Regions from separate parts of the Actinosynnema sp. CA-299493 genome, predicted to be linked through region 1. Evidence: predicted binding sites of a transcription regulator. Region 1 holds the regulator's gene; the other holds the start of a gene.
The links. The regulator HspR, encoded in region 1, represses chaperone genes until heat shock. The targets are predictions, from matches to a motif close to ANNTTGAGTNNNNNNNACTCAANNT.

Region 2: the regulator HspR is predicted to act here: its motif matches at 4,735-4,759, upstream of lon (endopeptidase La).

The regions. Positions count from the first base shown of each region.
Region 1 is NZ_CP191993.1:9,154,031-9,161,750, reverse strand. It holds gene dnaK (molecular chaperone DnaK) at 1-396, shown strand, start outside; gene grpE (nucleotide exchange factor GrpE) at 393-1,145, shown strand; gene dnaJ (molecular chaperone DnaJ) at 1,164-2,336, shown strand; gene ACQPYE_RS39765 (heat shock protein transcriptional repressor HspR) at 2,333-2,761, shown strand; gene ACQPYE_RS39760 (hypothetical protein) at 2,790-3,038, opposite strand; gene ACQPYE_RS39755 (alpha/beta fold hydrolase) at 3,018-3,695, shown strand; gene ACQPYE_RS39750 (FAD-binding oxidoreductase) at 3,847-4,950, opposite strand; gene ACQPYE_RS39745 (VOC family protein) at 5,452-5,832, opposite strand; gene clpB (ATP-dependent chaperone ClpB) at 6,019-7,720, shown strand, end outside.
Region 2 is NZ_CP191993.1:7,920,213-7,927,932, forward strand. It holds gene ACQPYE_RS33640 (MBL fold metallo-hydrolase) at 1-426, shown strand, start outside; gene ACQPYE_RS33645 (TetR/AcrR family transcriptional regulator) at 460-1,041, opposite strand; gene ACQPYE_RS33650 (CatB-related O-acetyltransferase) at 1,115-1,759, shown strand; gene ACQPYE_RS33655 (patatin-like phospholipase domain-containing protein) at 1,877-3,808, shown strand; gene ACQPYE_RS33660 (SAM-dependent methyltransferase) at 3,816-4,616, opposite strand; gene lon (endopeptidase La) at 4,770-7,151, shown strand; gene ACQPYE_RS33670 (polysaccharide deacetylase family protein) at 7,401-7,720, opposite strand, start outside.

The DNA.
Region 1 (7,720 bases):
ATCGAGCAGATGATCAAGGACGCCGAGGCGCACGCCGAAGAGGACAAGCGCCGCCGCGACGAGGCCGAGGTCCGCAACCAGGCCGAGACGCTCGTCTACCAGACGGAGAAGGTCCTCAAGGAGAACGAGGACAAGCTCCCGGCCGAGGTCAAGGACAAGGTCTCCGCGGCCCTCGCCGAGACCACCGAGGCGCTCAAGGGCGAGGACATCGCCAAGATCCGCACCGCGGTGGAGAAGCTCGCCACGGAGTCCCAGTCCATCGGCCAGTCCCTGTACGCCAACTCCGCACCCACGGCCGACGCCGCGGGCGCCACCGGCGGCACCACCGCCGGTGACGCGCCGAAGGCCGACGACGTGGTGGACGCGGAGATCGTCGACGAGGACGAGAAGAAGTGACCCAGCCCGAAGAACAGCCACACGTGGTGGTGCACGACCGCAGGCGCGTCGACCCGGAGACGGGCCAGGTGCGGCCGAACGCGGCGGACGAGAACGCGCAGACCGACAACGCGCAGACCGAGGCGTCGCGGGTCGACGCCCCGGTCGGGTCGGACACCGGTTCGGCCGGCCCGACCGACGCGCCCGAGGCAGGTCCGGAAGTCGGTTCGGAGGGCGGCAAGCACGCCGCGCCCGAGCCGGCCGTGGCCGACGACCCGTCCGTCCAGCTGAAGGCCCAGCTCGACGAGCGGACCGCCGACCTCCAGCGGCTGACCGCGGAGTACGCCAACTACCGCAAGCGCGTCGAGCGCGACCGGGAACTGGTGATCACCACGGCCAAGGCGCAGGTGGCCGGCGAGCTGCTCGGCGTGCTCGACGACATCGAGCGGGCCGGCACGCACGGCGACCTCACCGGCGCGTTCAAGGCGGTGGCCGACAAGCTGGTCGGTGCGCTGCACGGCACCGGGCTCGAACCGTTCGGGCACGAGGGCGAGGAGTTCGACCCGTCCGTCCACGAGGCCGTGCAGCACGGCACCTCGCCGGACGTCAGCGGGCCGACCGTCACCGCCGTGCTCCGCCGCGGCTACCGGTTCGGCGAGCGCGTGCTGCGGCCCGCGCTGGTCGCCGTGACCGACCACGAGCCCGCCGCCGAGCAGCCCGTCGTCGACGGGACCGTCGACAAGCCGGTAGAAGAGCAGCAGCAGGACTGAGGAAGGGGGCGGCGTCCGTTGAGCGCTCGCGACTGGATCGAGAAGGACTTCTACCGCGAGCTGGGCGTCGCCTCCGACGCCTCGGCCGACGAGATCAAGAAGGCGTACCGGAAGTTGGCGCGGGAGCTCCACCCCGACGCCAACCCCGGTGACGCCAAGGCCGAGGCGCGGTTCAAGGCGGTGTCCGAGGCGTACGGCGTGCTGTCGGACACCGCGAAGCGCAAGCAGTACGACGAGGCCCGCCGCCTCTTCGCCGGAGGCGGCGGCTTCCCCGGCGGGTTCGGCACGGGCGGCGGCGGGTTCGACGTCGGCGACCTGTTCAGCCGCCAGGGCGCCCAGCAGCCCGGTGGCATGGGCGGGCTCGGCGACCTGCTCGGCGGCCTGTTCAACCGCCGGGGCGGCACGTCCGCGTCGGCCACCAGACCGCGGCGCGGCGATGACGTCGAGACCGACGTCCGGATCGACTTCACCGAGGCCGTCAAGGGCGCGACCGTGCCCATGCGGCTGTCCAGCCCGGCGACCTGCGGCACGTGCGCGGGTTCCGGCGCACGTCCCGGCACGTCGCCGCGGACGTGCACGAACTGCGCCGGCGCCGGGTTGGTCACCCGCAGCCAGGGCGCGTTCGCGTTCTCCGAGCCGTGCGCCGACTGCCGGGGCACCGGGCGGATCGTGGACGACCCGTGCCCGGAGTGCGCGGGCGACGGCGTGAGCACCAAGACCCGGACGCTGACCATCCGGATCCCGTCGGGCGTCGACGACGGCCAGCGGATCAGGCTGGCCGGGCAGGGCGAGCCGGGGCGCAACAACGGGCCCGCCGGCGACCTGTTCGTGCTGGTGCACGTCAACCCGCACCCGATCTTCGGCCGGTCGGGCAACGACCTGACCGTGACCGTGCCGGTGACCTTCCCCGAGCTCGCGCTGGGCACGACGTTGACCGTGCCGACGCTCGAGGGCAAGGTGACGTTGAAGGTTCCCGCGGGCACGGCCAGCGGCCGGGTGCTGCGGGCCAAGGGCAAGGGCATCGCGAAGCGCGACGGCCAGGTCGGCGACCTGCTCATCACGCTGAACGTCGCCGTGCCGAACAACATGGACGCCGCTGCCCGGGAGGCGTTGGAGCACTACGCGTCGGCGACGGCGAAGCACGACCCGCGCGCTGAGCTCAACGCCCTGTTGGAGAAGAGGTCGGTGTGAGCTTCCCGTTCCCGCCCGGCACCGACGAGGACACCCCGTTCTTCGTCATCTCCGTGGCGGCCCAGCTGTCGGGCCTGCACGCGCAGACCCTGCGTGCCTACGACCGGCTCGGCCTGGTGTCGCCGGGCCGCACGTCCGGCGGTGGGCGCCGGTACTCGATGCGCGACATCGTGCTGCTGCGGGAGGTGCAACGCCTGTCGCAGGAGGAGGGCGTGAACCTCGCGGGCGTGAAGCGGATCATCGAGCTGGAGAACGAGGTCGGCGCGCTGCGCTCCAGGGTCCAGGAGCTGACCGAGGAACTGGCCTCCGCCATGGCCGCGGCCGAGCACGCCGCCGCGTCGGTGCACGCGTCCTACCGCCGCGACCTGGTGCCGGTGCGGCACGAGACGGCGCTGGTCGTCTGGAAGCCGAACTCGAAGCGCTGACCGCGTGCTGCGTCGCCCAATAGGGTGATCATCGCGGCAAAGTGTACGGAAACACTGTTCCCGTACCTCGGTTAAGCATGAGGAACCCCGCGACCCCCACCCCCACTGCATCCCCTGCCTCCCCAACCTCCTCCTCGGCCACCGCAACCTCCCTGGCCTCCTCGATCACCGCAACCTGCTCGGCCTCCTCGATCACCGCAACCTGCTCGGCCTCCTCGACCACCGCGAACGCCGAACCCGCGCCAGACTGGACCCCGTGGACTACGTCTTCGTGCACGGCACCACCCAGTCGCCGGCAGCCTGGCGACCGGTGGAGGACCTGCTCCGCCAACGCGGCCACCGCACCGTGGCCGTGGACCTGCCGACCGACCGGCCGGAGCTGCGGGCCGTCGACTACGCCGCGATCGCCCGCGCCCAGGCGGGCGACGCGCTGGCCCCGATCCTGGTGGGCCACTCCGGCGCCGGCCTGCTGATGCCCGCCATCGCCCGGGCCCTCGGCGCCTCGCACCTGGCCTGGATCGCCGCGGTGATCCCGGGCCCCGTGTCACTGGCCGACGAGCTGGCCGCCGACACGGGCGAGATGTTCAACCCGGAGTGGCGCTCCCTCACCGAACCACCCACCGCGGACCCCGTGGTGGCCTCGTACTTCCTGTTCCACGACTGCGACCTGGCCGGTGTGCGGGCCGGGCTGGGCACCCTGCGCCTGTTCTACCCCGCGGCGACATACCGCGAGGTGCACGAGGTGCCGGACCTGCCGTCGACCTACGTCCTGCCGCGCGACGACCGGACGCTGCGGCCGTCGTGGATGCGCCGGGCCGCGCGCGATCGGCTCGGGGTCGAGGCGATCGAGGTCGACGGCGGCCACTGCCCGCAGACCAGCCGACCGGAGACGCTGGCGGCCGTGTTGGGCGCGGCGCGGCCTGCCCGACCCTGACGTGCCGGGAATCGGTCGTGATGGGCAGGGGACGTGCCGCGGAATCCGGTCGTGACGGGACGCGAGCCGGTCGTGGCGTGTCTGGTCGCGCTGGGCCGCCGAAGGTTCCGCGCGGCCCGGCGGCGAACGTGAAGAAGTTTCAGTAAGAGGGTCAGTCCAGCGTGAACGGGTCGTACTTGATCCGGTCGAGCGGGGTGCCGGCGACCAGCATCCGGGACACGGTGGCCCGGATCATGGACGGCGAGCCGCACACCAGCACGTCCCGGTCCTCCCACGCCCCGTAGCGCGTGACCACGTCGGCCAGGGTGCCCTGCTCGACGCCGCGCGCACCGGGGTCCGACTCCAGCACCGGCACGACGGTCAGCCACGGGTTGGTCATGGCGAACCGCTGGAGGTTGTCCAGGTCGTACAGGTCCTCGCGGCTCCGCCCACCCATGAACAGGTGCACGCGCGGGTTCTCGCCCCACTGCGCCATCTCGTCGATGATCGCGTGCATCGGCGCGACCCCGGTCCCACCGGCGACCATCAGCACGTCCCGCCCGGACTTCCGGTCGACGCTGAGCCGACCCATCGGCGGACCGAGGCGCCAGACGTCACCCGGCTGGGTGTGGCCGACGATCGACCGGCTGACCCACCCGCCCTCGACCGAGCGGATGTGGAACTCGATGATGCCGTCGTCACGAGGCGCGTTGGCGGGCGAGTAGTACCGCCACAGCCGCGCGCGCTGCGGCGTCTCGACGCTCACGTACTGCCCGGCGCGGTACCCGACCGGGTGATCCGGTTGCAGCCGCACGACCGCCAGGTCCCAGCTCACCCGCTGGTGGTCGAGCACGGTCGCGTGCCAGTAGGCCGGGCCGTCGTCGGCCGCCGCCGCCTCCTGCATCGCCCGCGCCATGATCGTGTAGGCCTCGGCCCACGCCATCTCGACCTTCGGCGTCCACGCGGGCCCGGCGAACTTCTTCACCGCCGCCAGCAACGCCGTGCCGACGGACTCGTAGTGCACGTTGACCACGCCGAACTTGCGGTGGTCACGCCCGAGTTGGCGCAGGAACGGGATCAGGTCGTCCGGCCTGTCCACCATCTGCACGACGTGGACCAGGGCGCGCAGCAGTCGGCTGCGCTGGACCTCCATGTTCACGGGGAACATCTCACGGGTCGCCGGCGCGAGGCTGAAGAGCATGCCGTAGAAGAACTTGGCAACCTCTTCGGCGCGCGGCTCCACCACCGCGAAGCTCTCCCGGATCATCCGCACCATAGCGGTGACACCAGGAGGAGGTTCGCGGTGTGGCGGGCTCGGGATGGGGCTCAACACGGCGTTCGCAGTCATGGTCCGGGCGCAGTCTCCACGTTTCTGGCGGCGCCAGCAAGGGCGCTACGTCCTCGTCAAGCTTCCATCCCCGACGAGGGGACACTAACCCGCCAACTGGCCGGTCGACTCCTTGATGCCACCTTCGAGTGCAGTGCAGTTACGGACGGTCGCGCAACGTTCCCGCAAACGGGTGGACATTCCCTTCCACGTATACCGAATCCAGCGCTTGCGGCCCACCGCCAGACGCACCACCCCTCACCGGACGTGGGCCGCACGACATCGTCAGGGTGGTCGTCCGGCGGTTCGGGGCCGAGGTTTCACCCTGGTGGCGGCCGGCCGGGCGCACCGGTGCGGTGGGCCGCAGTCGCCTGTGGATTCCCACCTGCGGATTGTGGACAACTCAGGCGCCGGTGTGGACAACCGGCTGCGACATGTGGGTGACGGGCGTCAGCCCTGCCCGGACCGCTCGGCTGCGCTGCGTTCAACGCAGAACTCGTTGCCCTCCGGGTCGGCCAGCACGACCCACCCCTTGCCGTCGGGACGGCGCATGTCGGACACGAGCGCGGCCCCGATCCCGAGCAGCCGCTCCACCTCGGCGTCACGGGTGGTGTCGGGCTGGAGGTCGAGGTGGACCCGGTTCTTCACCGACTTGGGCTCGGGCACCCGGATGAACAGCAGCCCGGGGCCGTCGGGCAGCGCGATGAGCACTTCGGGGTCGCCCGGGAAGTCCTCGTCGGTGAGCGGCTGCCCGGTCACCTGGCTCCAGAAGCCGGCCAGCTCGTAGGGGTCCCGGCAGTCGACGGTGATGTGGCGCACGAGTGAGGTCATGCGCTGATGGTCGCCGCCGGGGACGATGCGGCGCACGCGGGTTTCCGGCCGTCCGCCGGTCGTGGCCCACACCACACGACTTCCACCGGGTTGAGCGGAACTGGCTCAACTTTTCTGACGTTGTGAGGAATGATGGTCGGTGCGGAACGCGCCGGCCCCTGCGCACGACACCGACCGAGGTGAGGAATGGACGCTTTCAACCCGACCACGAAGACGCAACAGGCCGTGTCCGCCGCCGTGCAGGCGGCGACCATCGCGGGCAACCCCGACGTCGTCCCGGTCCACCTCCTCGGCGCGCTCCTGGCCCAGGGCGACGGCCTGACCGCGCCCCTGCTGTCCGCCGTCGGCGCGGACCCGAAGCAGGTGCACAAGGAGCTGGAACAGCTGACCAGGGCGCTGCCGGCGGCCAGCGGGTCGTCCGTGTCGGCGCCCCAGTTCTCCCGCGACGCGGCCCGCGTGCTGAGCAAGGCGCAGGAACTCGCCACCGAGATGGGTGACGAGTACGTGTCGACCGAGCACCTGCTGGTCGGCCTCGCCCACCACGGCGGCCAGGTCGCCGACCTGCTGCGCCGCCACGGCGCGCACCCCGAGGCGCTCAAGGAGGCGTTCGGCAAGGTCCGCGGCTCGGCGCGGGTCACCAGCCCGGACCCGGAGAGCACCTACAAGGCGTTGGAGAAGTACGGCGTCGACCTGACCGAACGCGCGCGCAAGGGCGAGCTGGACCCGGTCATCGGCCGCAACACCGAGATCCGCCGCGTGGTGCAGGTGCTGTCGCGCCGCACGAAGAACAACCCGGTGCTGATCGGTGAGCCAGGCGTGGGCAAGACCGCCATCGTGGAGGGCCTGGCCCAGCGGATCATCGCCGGCGACGTGCCCGAGAGCCTGCGCGGCAAGAAGGTCGTCGCGCTCGACCTCGGCTCGATGGTGGCGGGCGCGAAGTACCGCGGCGAGTTCGAGGAGCGGCTGAAGGCCGTGCTCAAGGAGATCACGGACTCCGCGGGCCAGGTCGTCACGTTCATCGACGAGCTGCACACGATCGTCGGCGCGGGCGCGACCGGCGAGTCCGCCATGGACGCCGGCAACATGATCAAGCCCATGCTGGCCCGCGGCGAGCTGCGCATGGTCGGCGCGACCACGTTGGACGAGTACCGCGAGCACATCGAGAAGGACGCCGCCCTGGAGCGCCGCTTCCAGCAGGTCTTCGTCGGCGAGCCGTCGGTCGAGGACACGATCGGCATCCTGCGCGGCCTCAAGGACCGCTACGAGGTGCACCACGGCGTCCGCATCACCGACGCCGCCCTGGTCGCCGCCGCCACCCTGTCCGACCGGTACATCACCGCCCGCTTCCTCCCGGACAAGGCCATCGACCTGGTGGACGAGTCCGCGTCCCGGCTGCGCATGGAGATCGACTCCCGGCCGGTCGAGATCGACGAGGTCGAACGCGCGGTGCGCCGGCTGGAGATCGAGGAGATGGCGCTGGCCAAGGAGTCGGACGCGGCCTCGGTGGAACGCCTGGCCGCGCTGCGCGCCGAGCTGGCCGAGCAGCGCGAGGACCTGGCCGGGCTGACCGCGCGCTGGCAGAACGAGAAGGGCTCGATCGAGAAGGTCCGCGACCTGAAGGAGCAGCTGGAGCAGCTGCGCGGCGAGTCGGAGCGGGCCGAGCGCGACGGTGACCTGGGCCGGGCCGCCGAGCTGCGGTACGGGCGCATCCCGGCGTTGGAGAAGGAGCTGGAGACGGCCACCCGCACCACGCAGGACGCCGCCGTGATGCTGAAGGAGGAGGTCGGGCCGGACGACGTGGCCGACGTGGTCTCCGCGTGGACGGGCATCCCGGCGGGCCGGCTGCTCGAGGGCGAGACGGCGAAGCTGCTGCGCATGGAGGACGAGC
Region 2 (7,720 bases), 1.2 Mb from region 1:
TCGTACGGGTACTTCGCGCCGGGCAGCCTGACCGCGCCGCCGAAGGCCCCGGCCACGATCAGCGACCTGGTGGAAGGCGGCTCGCTGGCGTACCTGGTCACGGTGGGCGGGTTCTCGGTGCTGTTCCTGTCCGGCACGGCCAACTACGTCGAGCGGGAGATCGCCGGGCTGCGGCCGGACGTCCTGGTGCTGGGCATGAGCGGCCACGCGAACGTTCACGACTACACCGCGCGGGCACTGCGGGCGACCCGGCCCAAGCTGCTGGTCCCGAGCCACCACGACGACATGGTGACCCAGCTGGACGACCCCGCCCTGCCGCCGCGCGGCAACCCCGCGGCGGCGGCCGAGTTGGCGGAGGCGGCACGGCGGATCGGGCTCGCGGCACGGGTGCTCGATCCGGAGGTCCTGCGCTGGTACGAGCTCTGACCGCACCCACGTCACGTCCGGAGTCGGTCGGGTTCAGAGCAGTCCGGCGCGGGCGGCGGAGAGGGCGGCTCGGGCGGCGCGTTCGGCGGTGGCGTGGTCGACCGGCTCGCCGGTGATGAAGATCCGGTAGTACAGCGGGGCGCAGGTGAGGCGGACGAGTTCGACCGGGTCGGTCTGCGGTGGGAGTTCGCCGCGTTCGACGGCGCGGGTCACGACCTCGGCCGCTTCGGTCTGCCTGGCGGCGTAGAAGGCGCGCTTCGCGTCGAGGGCCCGGGTGGACTGGAGGGCGGCGGCGACGATCGCGACCGGCACGGGGAGGCGTCCGGGGTCGGCGAAGGCGTCCGCGACCTCGGTGGCGACGGCGATCAGGTCGCCCTCGACCGTGCCGGTGTCGGGGACCGGCCAGCCGGTCTCCCTGGTGTGGTCGAGGACGTCGGCGACGAGCACGTCGACCGTGCCCCAACGGCGGTACACGGTGGTTTTGTGCACACCGGCGCGTTCGGCGACGTTCTCCACCGTCAGGCCGGTGTAGCCGTGCTCGGCCAGCTCGGCGTGCACGGCTCGGAGGACGGCTTCGCGGACGCGGGCCGAGCGTCCGCCGGGGCGTGAGGTCACAGGCGACTCCAGTTGTGCTGGTGGGATCAGGTGTGTCACTCTAACGCAACACCAGTCGCGTTAGGAGCTTGGGTTGATCCCCGATCCCACCGTCCTGCACCCGTTGCCGCACACCGATCGCGTCGTGCACCTGAAGCCGTTGGTGACGTCGCCGACGATCGAAGTGGGCGAGTACACGTACTACGACGACCCGGAGCACGCGCTGGAGTTCGAGACGCGCAACGTGCTCTACGGGTACGGGGCCGAGAAGCTGGTCATCGGCAGGTTCTGCGCCCTGGCGACCGGCACCAGGTTCATCATGGCCGGCGCGAACCACCTCAACACCGGCGTGTCGACGTTCCCGTTCACGATCTTCGGCGGCACGTGGGCCGAGCGGACGATGGACCTGATGACCGGCATGGAGACGCGCGGCGACACGGTCGTCGGCAACGACGTCTGGTTCGGCTACGACTCGATCGTCATGCCCGGTGTGACGATCGGCGACGGCGCGATCATCGCGACCGGCTCGGTGGTGACGTCGGACGTGCCGCCGTACACGGTGGTGGGTGGCAACCCTGCGAGGCCGCTGAAGCAGCGGTACCCGGACGAGGACGTGGCCCGGCTGCTGCGCGCCAAGTGGTGGGACTGGCCGATCGAGCTGGTGACCGAGCACGTCCGCACGATCATGTCCGGCACGCCGGCCGAGGTCGAGCGCATCGCGCTGGACCGGCTCCGGTAGCCGACCACGTCGCTCGCCGAACCCGGAGGCCTCCCCGGACTCGACCAGGTCGCGCAGCGTGAATCCCCCGTGAACAACCGATTGGTCTAGCGCCACGCCGCCCGCCACCAGGAGACGATGGACGCCGGGAGGTTCGCCATGGCCGAGGACTTCAACCGGTACTGCGACCTGACCATGCGGGGTGGGGCGGCCAGTGGCGTCGTCTACCCGTTGGCGGTCGTGGAGTTGGCCCGGCACTACCGGTTCCGGTCGTTGGGCGGGGCGTCGGCCGGTGCGATCGGGGCCGCGTTCACCGCCGCCGCCGAGAAGGGCCGGGAGCAGGACGGCTTCCGCAAGCTCGGGGAGGTGGTCGACTGGTTCGCCGCGCCCGGCTGGCGGCTGGCGCAGCTCTTCCAGCCCAGCGAGCACACCCGCAAGCTGTACCGGATCGTGGCGGCCTCCATGCAACGCCGCGACTCCACCGGACGCAGCCCGCTCACCTGCCTCCTCATCGCCCTGATCAGCGCGATCGGTCGGTGGGCACGGGTCTTCCTCGCCTTGGCACTGGCGCTGTGGCTCGTCGGTCCGACGCTGTGGTTCCACTCGATCGAGTGGGGCGCCACGCCGACCTGGGTGCTGATCAGCCTCACCGTCGCGGTCCTCGTCGCCGTGCCCGGCATCGTGCTGGGAGTCCTGCCGAACGGCCGGGACGCGTGGCTGCGCCGCATCGGCACCGGGCTGCTCCTGGTGCTCCCGCTGATCCCGGTCGCCCTGGGCGCGCGCTGGACGGCGCCGAGCCTGGCGAGCGCCGCCACCGCCGCCGTGTGGTGGCTGGTGCTCGGGTTCGCGTTCGTCAGCGCGGTCGCGGTCACCTGCGGTTCGAGCGCCAAGCGGTACCTCGACCGGATGGCCACCACCGTCCACTTCGGACTCGTACCGGGCACCGGGGCGTTCCGGCCCAACTTCTGGGACCGGCGCTGCGGCGTGCCCGCGTCGACCGGCGTGCCGCCGTTGAGCGACTGGATCGCCGACGTGCTGGACGACCTGTCGGGCGTCGAGGACCTGATGTTCGACGACCTGACCACCAACCTGGTCCTGATGACGACGGACCTGTCCGAGGGTCGCCCCTACCGCCTGCCGTTCACCGAGCCGACGGCCGCGTGGCTGTTCTGCCCGACGTGCCTGAAGACCGTCCTGCCGCCGCGGACCGTCGACCGGCTCGGCCACGACGCCACACCGCACCACTGCCCGCTGCACCCCGCCGAGACGCTCGACGTGCTGCCGAAGAACCTGCCGGTCGCGCTGGCCGTGCGGATGAGCATGCCGCTGCCGGGCCTGATCGCCGCGGTGCCGCTGGTGCGCGCCGAGCCGGAGCCGCGCGTCCACTGGTTCTCCGACGGCGGCATCACCAGCAACTTCCCGATCCACTTCTTCGACAACCTGCTGCCGCGCTGGCCGACGTTCGGCCTGAGCCTCCAGTCGTACCCGCCGGGCGACGACCGGGACGTCTGGCTGCCCGAGCAGGACTCGTCCACCAGCGGCACGCCGTGGCGGGGCATCGGCCTGGTGCAGCACTTCGCGTCGGCGATCCTCGACACCATGCTCGACTGGCGCGACACCACGCAGTCCGCCCTGCCGGGCTACCGGGGCCGGATCGCGCACGTCCGCGTCGGAGCCCTGGAGGGCGGCACGAACCTCTTCATGCGCCCGGAGACGATCCGCGCCCTGGCCGAGCGCGGCGCGGAGGCCGGCCGACTGCTGCGCACCCGGTTCACCGAGGACGGCTCGACCAAGACCGACCGCTACCGCTGGATCCGGATGCGCCTGGCCATGCGCGAGTACCGGCAACTGGCCGACCAGTCCCGCGACCGCGCCGCCCCGTACCGCGACCTCACCGCCCGCTACCGGATCCCGGAGGACCTGCACGGCTGGTTCACCACGCCGCCCGACACCGATCCGAACGCGCGCGAGATCGGCCTCACCCTCGACGCGCTGGCCGCCGTGCCCGACGGCCCGTTCGACGGCGAGCCGCCGGTCGACCCGGACCTCCGCCTGACCCCGCCGGAGTGACCGACCGTCAGACCTTCCGCCCGACCCCGGCGTACGCGCTGATGTAGGCGTCGTCCGAATCCGGGCGCCACTCGCTCAACGGCACCACGCCCGGCTCCACGACCTCCAGCCCACCGAAGAAGGCAGCGACCTCCGCACCGGTCCGCAGCACCAGCGGGCTGTCCGTGCGGCGGTAGATGGCGTTGACCTGCTCGCCGCTCTCCCGGCCTTCCTGCGACACGCCGTCCCAGCTCGCGTGCGACATGGCCACGAAGCTGCCCGGCGCGAGCGCGTCCCGGTACCGGGCGATCGCCGCGGCCGGCTCGTCCTCGTCCGGCACGAAGTGCAGCACGGCGACCATCAGCAGGCCGATGGGCCGGTCGAAGTCGAGCATCGTCCGGACCTCCTCGCTGTCCAGCACCGAGTCCGGGTCACGCAGGTCCGCCTGGATCGCGGCGGCCAGCGGGTTGTCCGCCAGCAACGCCGTGCTGTGCGCCACGGCCACCGGCTCGACGTCCGCGTACACCACCCGGGCCAGCGGGTTGGTCTGCTGGGCGATCTCGTGCACGTTGCCGACCGTCGGGATGCCCGAACCCAGGTCGAGGAACTGGTCGATGCCCTGCGACAGCAGGTACCGCACCGCGCGCCGCAGGAACGACCGGTTGGCCCGGGCCGCGCCGGACATGCCGGGGAAGATCTGCTCGACGGACTTCGCCGCCTCCCGGTCGACCGCGAAGTTGTGCGACCCGCCCAGGAAGTAGTCGTACATCCGGGCCGCGCTCGGCCGGTCCAGGTCCACCGAAGACGGAACCCAGCTCGCCTGCTCCATGCGCACATCTCCTCGTCAGCCGACGGCGTGATCGTCGCGGCGTCGCACAACGGGCACAACCCCCGAATGGACGCTCGCTCTGGGCGAACACCTACCGGAAACAATCCCGCGCTCATCTTGGTTGAGCCAGTCAGACTCAACTTTGGAGGGATCATGGGCGAGACGTTGGTGCTGCCGGTGCTGCCGCTGGACGACGTGGTCGTGCTGCCGGGCATGGTCGTGCCGATCCGGCTCAGCGGCTCGGACGCCACCGCCGAGGCCCGCGCCGCGATCGAGGCCGCGACGGCGACGGGCGGTCAGTCGAAGGTCCTGCTGGTGCCCCGGCTGGACGGCAAGTACGCCAAGGTGGGCACGTTGGCCCTGATAGAGCAGGTCGGCAGGCTTTCCGGCGGCGAGCGCGCGGCCGTCGTGCGCGGCACCGAGCGGGTGCGCATCGGCACCGGCACCACCGGCCCCGGCGCGGCGCTGTGGGTCGAGGCGACCGTCGCGGACGAACCACCGGCCGACGACCACACCCACGAACTGGCCCGCGAGTACCGGGGGCTGGTCACCACGATCCTCCAGCAGCGCGGCGCGTGGCAGGTGGTCGACTCGGTGCAGCAAGTGGACGACCCGTCCGCCCTCGCCGACCTCGCCGGCTACGCCTCGTACCTCAGCGACGAGCAGAAGGTCTGGCTGCTGGAGACCAGCGACGTCACCGAGCGGCTGGAGAAGCTGCTGGAGTGGGGCCGCGAGTACCTGACCGAGCTCGACGTCGCCGAGACCATCCGCAAGGACGTCAAGGAAGGCGTCGAGAAGCAGCAGCGCGAGTTCCTGCTGCGCCAGCAGCTGGCCGCGATCCGCAAGGAACTGGCCGAGCTCGACGGCAAGCCCGCCACCGAGGAGCAGGACTACCGGGCCCGCGTCGAAGGCGCGGACCTGCCCGAGAACGTCCGCAAGTCCGCCCTGGCCGAGGTCGACAAGCTCGAACGGACCTCCGAGCAGTCACCCGAGGTCGGCTGGATCCGCACCTGGCTCGACACCGTGCTCGAAATGCCCTGGAACGAGCGCACCGAGGACTCCTACGACATCGCGGGCGCGCGCGCCGTCCTCGACGCCGACCACGCGGGTCTGGACGACGTCAAGGAACGCATCACCGAGTACCTGGCCGTCCGCCGCCGCCGTGCCGACCGAGGCCTGGGCGTCGTGGGCGGTCGCCGTTCCGGCGCGGTCCTGGCCCTGGTCGGTCCTCCCGGCGTGGGCAAGACCTCCCTCGGCGAGTCCGTCGCCCGCGCCATGGGCCGCGAGTTCGTCCGGGTCGCCCTCGGCGGCGTCCGCGACGAGGCCGAGATCCGAGGCCACCGCCGCACGTACGTCGGCGCGCTGCCGGGCCGGATCGTCCGCGCCATCTCCGAGGCAGGCTCGATGAACCCGGTCGTCCTCCTGGACGAGATCGACAAGGTGGGCGCGGACTACCGGGGCGACCCCACCGCCGCTCTCCTCGAAGTCCTCGACCCAGCCCAGAACCACACCTTCCGCGACCACTACCTGGAGGTCGAGCTCGACCTCTCCGACGTGGTCTTCCTCGCCACCGCCAACGTCCTGGAATCCATCCCGGGCCCCCTCCTGGACCGCATGGAACTGGTCCGGCTCGACGGCTACACGGAGGATGAGAAGGTCACCATCGCCCGCGACCACCTGCTGCCACGCCAGGTCGAACGCGCCGGCCTCACCGCCGAGGACGTCACGATCACCGAACCGTCGCTGCGCAAACTGGCCGGCGAGTACACCCGTGAAGCAGGCGTCCGCCAACTGGAGCGCTCGCTGGCCCGCATCCTCCGCAAGGTGACCGCACGCGTCGCCCTGGACGAGACCACCCTGCCGGTCACCGTCGACATCCCGAACCTCCGGACCTACCTGGGCTCCCCCAAGCACACCCCGGAATCGGCCGAGCGCACCGCCGTCCCCGGCGTCGCGACAGGTCTCGCCGTCACCGGAGCCGGCGGCGACGTCCTCTTCGTCGAGGCGTCACTGGCCTCCCCGGGCACCGGCGCCTCCGGCGTCACCCTGACCGGCCAACTGGGCGACGTGATGAAGGAGTCGGCCCAGATCGCCCTCTCCTACCTGCGCTCCAACGACGAACGGGCCGAAGTGCTCGCGGATCGCGGCGTCCACATCCACGTCCCGGCCGGCGCGGTGCCGAAGGACGGCCCATCAGCCGGCGTCACCATGACCACGGCACTGGCATCACTGCTCTCCGGCCGCCCGGTCCGCTCCGACGTCGCCATGACCGGCGAAGTCTCCCTCACCGGCCGCGTCCTGCCGATCGGCGGCGTGAAGCAAAAACTGCTCGCCGCCCACCGCGCCGGCATCACCACGGTCCTGCTGCCCCAACGCAACGAACCGGACCTCGACGACGTCCCGGACTCCGTCCTGGCCGAACTGACCGTCCACCTCGTCGCCGACGTCCGCGAAGCCCTGGACCTAGCCCTCGAACCAGCCACCAACACCACCACCACCACTACGACCACTGCCACGACCACCGCCGCCGCCTAACAACACCCACAACAAACCGCCGCACCCCCACCGAGGCCCGATTTGACATGGGTTCGGGTGCTTTAGGCTGGTCGAAGCCGGCAGGCTTGGCGGGCGCTTTATCCGCCGGGCCTGCCGGCTTTGGCCTGCCTGGAGTGCCCGTAAGGGCCCCATGTCACATCGAGCCGGCCCCAACCACCACTCCCCCACTCACATCGCTTCGCTGACCGCCCCCGCCTCCGCCTCACTCCTCCGCCTCACCCCTCCGCCTCACACCTCCGCCTTGGGCTCCGCCAAGAAGTCGTCCAGCACCACCGGCGTCAACCCGTCCAGCTTGCAGCGCTCCAAGAACGCCAGGAAGTCCTCCGCGAACGTGTGCCGGAAGTGCATGAGCACGATGTCGCCCGCGTTCAACCGACCACCAGCCTGGAACTGCACGACACCGTCGTTCACCGCCGCCGTCCACATCACCAACGCCGTGAACCCGCAGTCCGCCGCCGCCCGCCGCGTCGTCTGGTCGAAGTTGCCGAACGGCGGCCGGAACAGCTTCGGCCGGGCATCGAGCTGCACCCGGAGCAGCTCCGCGTTGC